One region of the Robinsoniella sp. RHS genome, then DNA from elsewhere that is predicted to be linked to it. Evidence: predicted binding sites of a transcription regulator. Region 1 holds the regulator's gene; each other region holds the start of a gene.
What was found. Region 1 encodes Rex, which represses fermentation and respiration genes when NADH is low (regulators of the CRP and FNR family bind a similar motif). Its sites were predicted from a motif close to ATTGTTAANTANTTAACAAT; they were not measured.
Positions count from the first base shown of each region.

Region 2: the regulator Rex is predicted to act here: its motif matches at 1,255-1,274, upstream of pflB (formate C-acetyltransferase).
Region 3: the regulator Rex is predicted to act here: its motif matches at 1,025-1,044, upstream of gap (type I glyceraldehyde-3-phosphate dehydrogenase).
Region 4: the regulator Rex is predicted to act here: its motif matches at 908-927, upstream of adhE (bifunctional acetaldehyde-CoA/alcohol dehydrogenase).

Region 1 covers NZ_JNGB01000003.1:252,846-255,057, forward strand. The annotation lists gene RHS_RS02955 (bifunctional ADP-dependent NAD(P)H-hydrate dehydratase/NAD(P)H-hydrate epimerase) at 1-545, opposite strand, end outside; gene RHS_RS02960 (redox-sensing transcriptional repressor Rex) at 628-1,278, opposite strand; gene RHS_RS02965 (aspartate kinase) at 1,440-2,212, opposite strand, start outside.
Region 2 covers NZ_JNGB01000137.1:6,120-8,331, forward strand. The annotation lists gene pflB (formate C-acetyltransferase) at 1-1,188, opposite strand, end outside; gene RHS_RS25755 (sensor histidine kinase) at 1,547-2,212, shown strand, end outside.
Region 3 covers NZ_JNGB01000006.1:25,651-27,862, forward strand. The annotation lists gene RHS_RS04660 (histidinol-phosphatase HisJ family protein) at 41-850, shown strand; gene gap (type I glyceraldehyde-3-phosphate dehydrogenase) at 1,124-2,137, shown strand.
Region 4 covers NZ_JNGB01000081.1:50,554-52,765, reverse strand. The annotation lists gene RHS_RS21955 (peptidylprolyl isomerase) at 80-601, shown strand; gene adhE (bifunctional acetaldehyde-CoA/alcohol dehydrogenase) at 977-2,212, shown strand, end outside.

The DNA.
Region 1 (2,212 bases):
TTTTTAAATGCAAACGTTACTGTTTTTATTGCCCTTACCGCCGTTCCCATCACTTTCCCGGTGTCCGCACTGATTCCGGAAGCTATATCCACCGCCAGAACAGCTGCCTCTGACTGATTCATATAACCGATCACATCCGCATAATGGCCTTCGATATTTCTGGATAGACCTACTCCAAACATAGCGTCTACTATACTAGTATATTCACCTACCCCCAACTTACTTACAAAAATCACACCATATTTTTCGCAGATATTCTTCTGCAATCTGGTTTCTTGTGTACAAGATGCCTCATTTCCCGCAAAATATACACAAACAGCTATCCCTCGCAGATGCAGCAGCCTTGCAATGGCAAAACCATCGCCACCATTATTGCCGCTTCCACACACCACCAGTACATTTTCAAGGTTAAAACTGCCGTCCACCAGCTCTTCCACACATGCCAGGGCTGCCCGTTCCATCAAAACCATGGATGGTACCCCTATCTTTTCTATTGTTGTCTGATCGCAGCGCTTCATTTCTTCTGCTGTTACCAGGTACTCCATATCTTTCACCCACTTTCAAACGCAAAACAACGCGTAAAAATATCTTTCTGATATCCTCCTACGCGTTATTTTGTCCACTTACTTATTCTTTAATTTCATGTTCTCTTTCATAACGGTTAATGTTATAGGATAACTGCATCAGGCTCTCTGAAAGATGTACATTTTCTACAATTACATCCTCCGGCAGGCGCAGATCAATATGAGCAAAATTCCAGATTGCCTTCACGCCGTTCTCAATCAGCAGGTTCGCCATCTGTTCAGCGTTCTCCTTAGGCAGGGTAAGCGCTGCAATTTTAATCTCATTATCTCTGACAAACTGCGGAAGATCATCTGTCATCCGAATCGCAATTCCACGTACCGTCACGCCCTGTAGCCTTGGATTTACATCGAAGATACCTTTAATCCAGAACCCGCGCTTTTCAAACTTCACATAGTTTGCCAATGCCTGTCCCAGATTGCCGGCTCCTACAATAATCATATTATAAGTTTTATCCAGACCCAAAATCTTTCCTATTTCATTGTAAAGATACTTCACGTTATAACCGTATCCCTGTTGTCCAAAACCACCAAAGTTATTTAAATCCTGCCGAATCTGAGATGCTGTCACCTGCATGCGGTCGCTTAATTCGTTCGAAGATATCCGCTCCACACCATCCTCCAGCAAGTCTCCCAGATAACGGTAATAACGAGGCAGCCTTTTTATGACGGCTTTTGAAATTTCCTTTTCCTCCACAATACCATCCTCCAAATGCATAATCTCGTTTACTCTATCGTATAAACATTATAACGAATTGTGAATTTCATGTCAAACTATTATGGCAGAAAATACAAAATTTCCTGTTATACAGGCATTTTGGCACATTCATACCGATAATGGGGACAGGTGAATCGATGTTAGAGCTGGATTGTAACGAAAATATCGTAAATAGCTTTAATCGCCGTCTCAAAATCTTCATTACGTACACCAATAATAATATTTAATTCACTTGATCCCTGATCGATCATTTTTACGTTAATATTTGCATGGGCAAGCGCTGAGAAAATTCTTCCTGCAGTGCCTCTTGTAGAACGCATTCCTCTGCCTACTACTGCGATCAATGCAAGATCGGATTCTAAATCAATATAATCCGGATGAACATTTCGCTGGATTCCCTGAAGTACCTTCTGTTCTTTTTCTTCAAATTCTGACTGATGTACAAATACGGTCATGGTGTCAATTCCGGAAGGCATATGTTCGAAAGAAATATCATTTTCTTCAAACACTCCAAGCACTTTGCGTCCAAATCCAATTTCCGCATTCATCATATCTTTTTCAATATTGATGGCTGCAAAACCTTTTTTACCGGCAATACCGGTAATCGTATATTTCGGTTTATGACAGGTATGAGCCACGATCAGAGTTCCCTTTTCCTGAGGAGCATTGGTATTTTTAATATTAATGGGGATTTCCGCTTTGCGAACCGGGAAAATAGCATCCTCGTGAAGTACAGTGGCCCCCATATATGCAAGCTCTCTTAATTCACGGTATGTAATGGTCTCGATTACCTCCGGATTTTCAATGATCCGCGGATCTGTCACGAGAAAGCCGGATACATCTGTCCAGTTTTCATATAAATCAGCCTGAATTGCTTTTGCAACAATGGAACCCGTTACATCGGAACCGCCTC
Region 2 (2,212 bases), on a different contig from region 1:
TACTCGCATGAGGTCATCGTTCTCATACTGGATAGCAGAAGACTTTATAGACATTTTAGCGCAGAAAGCCTTGAAGCTATGAGGAAGTCTTGTGGACCACAGTACGGTCAGGTTTGGTTCAGGAGCAGGTCCTAAGTTGTCTAAAGTATGAAGATAACGGAAAGACATTTTTGTTACCATAGGACGTCCGTCGATACCAACACCACCGATGGATTCTGTTACCCATGTCGGGTCACCGGAGAAAAGGTCATTATATTCAGGTGTACGTGCAAATTTAACAAGACGAAGTTTCATAATAAAGTGGTCTACGAATTCCTGGATTTCTTCTTCTGTAAAAGTGCCATTCTTTAAGTCACGTTCTGCATAGATATCGATGAAAGTAGAAGTACGTCCAAGAGACATAGCTGCACCGTTTTGTTCCTTCACAGCTGCAAGATAACCAAAGTATAATGCCTGGATTGCTTCTTTGGTATTTGTAGCAGGTTTGGAAATATCGCATCCGTAAATTTCACCTAATTTTTTTAATTCTTCAAGAGCACGAATTTGTTCGGATAATTCTTCACGGTTACGGATAACATCAGAGTACATGATGGTACGTGTGCTTTCTTTTTGGTCTTTTTTGTCTTCGATCAGACGATCAACACCATACAGAGCAACACGACGGTAATCGCCGATGATACGTCCGCGTCCATAAGCATCCGGAAGTCCGGTGATGATATGGCTGGAACGGCATGCACGCATTTCCGGAGTATAGGCATCAAATACACCTGCATTATGTGTCTTTCTGTGTTTTGTGAAAAACTCATCAACTTCAGCATCTAATTCATAACCATTGTCTTTACAAGCTTTTGCCGCCATGCGGATACCGCCGTAAGGCTGTAAAGAACGCTTGAAAGGTTTGTCAGTCTGGAATCCAACAATCGTTTCTTTCTCTTTATTCAAATATCCAGGACCATGGGAAGTAATGGTGGAGATAATCTTAGTATCCATATCCAGCACGCCGCCGGCTTCCAGTTCCTTTTTGTTCAGATCCATTACCTGAGCCCACAGTTCCTTCGTGTTTTCTGTCGCCTCAGCCAGGAAGGATTCATCACCTTCATAAACTGTATAGTTTTTTTGGATGAAATCACGGACATTAATTTCTTTTGTCCAAACACCACTGTTAAAATCATTCCATTCGCTTCTCATACATTACCTCCTACGATATGATATTCTTAATTTTCCCCACAAAAGCCAGGGAATATTTATTGAAGTATTGTTAATTAATTGACAGGATTATCATAACATGTACATTGTATACACGTCAAGGGCGGTGATGCACTTTTTCGAATACAGTAGGTCTTAATGAAAAAGATTATTATATATTGACAAAATTGGTAGGATATAAAATCAATATTTGTAAATATTGCGAAAGGATTGTTATAATATAGCATATTGGATGTTATATGAGAGCGGTGCCTTATAACATGGAGAGAAGAGGTTGCTTTTTGTGGTTAGTACGATGTAAAATGTGGATAATAGGAAGATACTGAGGGGGAAATGTGGATTGGGAAAATTCAGGGATTTAACGCTGAAAAGAAAGTTATTCTCATCATTAGTGATTTTTGTGATTATTCCGCTGCTGATTGCGGGGGGATGCTTTTCTATATGGATCAATCATATTGACAAAAAAAGCAGTTGTGAGTCTGGTATTATTATACTAAAAGAAGTACATAAAGATGTGGATAAAATATTTTATGACGTAGAGGATGTTACATCAAAGTTGATGATTAACAGCTGGATGCAGAAAATTTTGCTTGGAACAGCCACGAAGAAAGATTACTGGGAACTGAAAGAATGGTATGACAGCACAACCAGGAATAAGGAATATTTCAGTGCGCTATGTCTGAGTATGGATGGGAAAATCATCTATCAGAGGGGAAAGGTTCTGCATACGGAAAACAAAGAGTACATAGAACAGATGGAGCAGGCAGAAGGGAAGAGCTTTTGGTCCCAGCCGTATATTCTGGATCTGTTTCCTCTATATAAAGAAGATAAAAAAGAAACAGTTGTTACATATTACAATGGTATACATCCACAGGAAGGTGTAAATGCTGTCTTAAGTATCAGTGTTCCGGAGGAAGAGCTGTGTGCGGCATATCAGCCTTATCTCAATCAGAATTCATGGGAAAGTTTCTTAATGGATTGCGATGGAAACATTATGTCAGCTACC
Region 3 (2,212 bases), on a different contig from region 1:
GCGATGAGGTACCGGAGCGTGTTTGAAAGGAGTATTCAAGATGAAATCAGATTACCATCTGCATACCTGGCATTCCGCAGATTCGGAAGCGCCCATGCGTTCCATGATCGAAGAAGGCATACGGATTGGACTGAAAACCATGTGTTTCACCGAACATATGGACTATGACACCCCAAAGGAAATGGGGGATTTTGAATTAAATACAGAAGCATATTTTAATGAATACCGGTGCTTAAAAGAAGAATATCAGGATAAAATGGAATTGCTTTTTGGCGTAGAATTGGGATTGCAGGCACATCTTGCAGAAAAACACGAAGCCTATGTGCAGAAGTATCCTTTTGATTTTATTATCGGTTCCTCCCATGTGGTCAGGGGATGTGATCCCTATTATCCCAGCTTCTTTGAGGGAAGGACAGAAGAATCCTGCTATCTGGAGTATTTTGAATCTATTGAAAAGAACATACGGGCATTTTCTGATTTTGATTCATACGGGCACCTGGATTATGTAGTCCGTTACGGGCCTAATAAAAACCGGGATTATTCCTATGAAAAGTATCGGGAGATTCTGGATGGCATCCTAAAGCTGCTGATTGAAAAAGGGATTGCCCTGGAAGTAAATTCCGGCGGGATCAAGTATGGACTTGGAGAGCCGAACCCATCGGTGGATGTGATCAGGGCTTACCGGAAACTGGGCGGAGAATTGATCACCCTGGGGTCAGATGCCCATACACCGGAATACCTGGCTTATGAATTTAAGAAGCTTCGGCAGATTTTAGAAGAATGCGGTTTTACCCGTTATACCGAATTTCGGAAAAGAAAACCGGAATTTGTAGAACTTACGAATATATAAGGCGTATATGAGGTACGGAAGCTTGTCTCCTGCGGGGCAATCTATAACAAAAAGACATGTTTCCCCGCTAATATGCCATTTTTAATGTGCAGGTATACAGAAATTTGTAAAAGAAGCATAAATTTTGAAATTGCACTTGAATTTTAGAAGGAAATTAGGTAAAATAGCAAATAGGTTGATGTTTCTTTAACAATCTTAATGAAACTCTAAACTAACCAGGTACATATAATATGCTCCCGGTTATAATATTTTATTCTTAGGAGGAATTAAATCATGGCAGTAAAAGTAGCAATTAATGGTTTTGGACGTATTGGACGTCTTGCTTTCAGACAGATGTTTGGCGCAGAAGGATATGAAGTAGTTGCAATCAACGACTTAACAAATCCTAAAATGTTAGCACACTTATTAAAATATGATTCAGCTCAGGGTAGATATGCATTAGCTGATAAAGTTACTTGCAGCGAAGATTCCATCACAGTAGACGGAAAAGAAATCAAAATCTACGCACAGAGAGATCCTAAAGATCTTCCTTGGGGCGAATTAGACGTTGACGTAGTTCTGGAGTGTACAGGCTTCTTTACATCCAAAGATAAAGCTTCTGCTCATATTGCAGCAGGTGCTAAGAAAGTTGTTATTTCTGCTCCAGCAGGAAATGACCTTCCTACAATCGTTTACAATGTAAACCATACAGAATTAAAAGCAGAAGATACTGTTATTTCAGCAGCTTCCTGTACAACAAACTGCTTAGCTCCTATGGCTAAAGCTTTAAATGACTTAGCTAAAATCAAAACTGGTATCATGGCTACTATCCATGCTTACACAGGAGATCAGATGACTCTTGACGGACCTCATCCAAAGGGAGATTTAAGAAGAGCTCGTGCAGCAGCAGCTAACATCGTTCCTAACAGCACAGGCGCAGCAAAAGCTATTGGTTTAGTTATTCCTGAATTAAACGGAAAATTAATCGGATCTGCTCAGCGTGTACCAGTTCCAACAGGTTCTACTACTATCTTAACAGCAGTTGTAGAAGGAACAGTTACAAAAGAAGATATCAATGCAGCTATGAAAGCAGCAGCTACAGAATCTTTTGGTTACACAGAAGAAGAATTAGTATCCAGTGATATCATTGGAATCAGATTCGGTTCCCTGTTTGATGCTACACAGACAATGGTACTGCCATTAGATAACGGCACAACACAGGTTCAGGTAGTTTCATGGTATGACAATGAAAACTCCTACACAAGCCAGATGGTTCGTACAATCAAATACTTCTCTGAATTAGCATAATTCAAGCAAAACAGAGATAACAAGTTAGATCCTGAAGGGTCCGGTCTTAGGACTGGACTCTTTTGTGGTTTTGCT
Region 4 (2,212 bases), on a different contig from region 1:
TACAGGCAGGAAAAAGTAACTGTTTGTAACACAGCCCTCCTTTATGGCGGGAATTACATTTAATGAAAGGAATAAAACTATGGCACAGAATCCAATTGTAACCATTACTATGGAAAATGGCGATGTTATGAAAGCAGAATTATATCCGGAGATTGCACCAAACAGTGTAAACAATTTTATCAGCCTTATAAAAAAAGGTTTCTATGATGGAATTATTTTTCACCGTGTAATCAATGGATTTATGATCCAGGGCGGATGTCCTAACGGAAATGGTATGGGAGGTCCGGGATATAGTATTAAAGGAGAGTTCTCACAGAATGGTTTTGCAAACCAGTTTAAACATACACCGGGTGTTCTTTCCATGGCAAGAGCTATGGATCCCAACTCTGCAGGTTCCCAGTTCTTCATTATGCATAAGAATTCACCTCATCTGGATGGATCTTATGCGGCTTTCGGTAAAATTACGGAGGGTATGGATGTTGTAAATAAGATAGCAGAAACAGATACAGATTACAGCGACCGTCCATTAGATGAGCAAAAGATTAAATCTATGACAGTAGATACTTTTGGTGTTGATTATCCGGAACCGGAGAAATGCTAATTTTTTAACAAACTAAAACAAATTTCATATAAATATTCCTCAGAGTTTGGCATTTTATTAACGAAATAAACCGCCGGACCTGGGGAATATTTTTTTGTTATTTGGAAATACTAGGTCAATTTACAAAAATTTTATAATTAGGGGTCCTGTCCTTTTGAAATGTGATTTTTTGTGAGAAAATCTGTATTTATAGCGAATTTGAGCAGGTTACAATGTGGAATTTTACGAGTATTCAGATGGTAAAAAAATCTTTGTAGTTTTTTTGAAAAAAGGATTGACAAAATTTTAACGGTATAGTATGATGACCTTGTTAAAAAATTGTCAATAAATGAACCAAAACAAATTATAAATTCACCTATTCAAGGAGGAACAAACATGGCTAAGAAAGAAACCACGGTTAATGTAGTACCTGAAGTGATTGACAGTGTTGAAGCATTGAATGCGAAACTGGCTGCTATGCGCGAAGCGCAGAAGGTATTTGCTACTTTCACACAGGAACAGGTAGATAAGATCTTTTTTGAAGCTGCTATGGCAGCAAATATGCAGCGTATTCCGCTGGCAAAACAGGCAGTTGCTGAAACAGGTATGGGTATTGTAGAAGATAAGGTTATCAAAAACCACTATGCTGCAGAGTATATCTACAATGCTTACAGAAGTACAAAGACCTGTGGCGTGATTGAAGAGGATTCTGCATTTGGTATTAAAAAAATTGCAGAGCCGTTAGGATTAATTGCAGCAGTAATCCCAACCACAAACCCGACTTCAACAGCAATCTTCAAGACTTTAATTTCTCTGAAGACCAGAAATGCCATCATCATCAGCCCGCATCCGCGTGCAAAAGACTGTACCATTGCAGCAGCTAAGATTGTTTTAGATGCAGCAGTAAAAGCAGGAGCACCGGAAGGCATCATCGGATGGATCGACGTTCCTTCCCTTGAATTAACAAATGAAGTAATGAAAGCAGCAGACTGCATCCTTGCAACCGGTGGTCCTGGTATGGTTAAAGCCGCATACTCTTCAGGAAAACCTGCTTTAGGTGTAGGCGCTGGTAATACCCCTGTTGTAATTGATGATACAGCAGATGTAAAACTTGCAGTTAACTCCATCATCCATTCCAAAACATTTGATAATGGTATGATCTGTGCTTCTGAGCAGTCTGTAACAGCAGTAGGAAGCATCTATGACGCAGTAAAGAAAGAATTCGCAGACCGCGGATGCTATTTCTTAAAAGGCGAAGAACTGGATAAGGTTCGTAAAACAATCATCATCAACGGCGCATTAAACGCTAAGATCGTTGGACAGTCCGCTTATACAATTGCAAAGCTTGCAGGTGTAGAAGTTCCGGAAGCAACCAAGATCCTGATCGGTGAAGTAGAATCTGTAGACATCAGTGAAGAATTCGCACATGAGAAATTATCTCCGGTACTGGCATTATATAAAGCAAAAGACTTCGATGAAGCTCTTGTAAAAGCAGCTCAGTTAGTAGCTGACGGCGGATACGGACATACAGCATCCCTGTACATCCATCCGGCACAGAAAGAAAAAATGGAAAAACACGCAGCAGCTATGAAGACCTGCCGTGTATTAATCAATACTCCTGCAGCTCAGGGT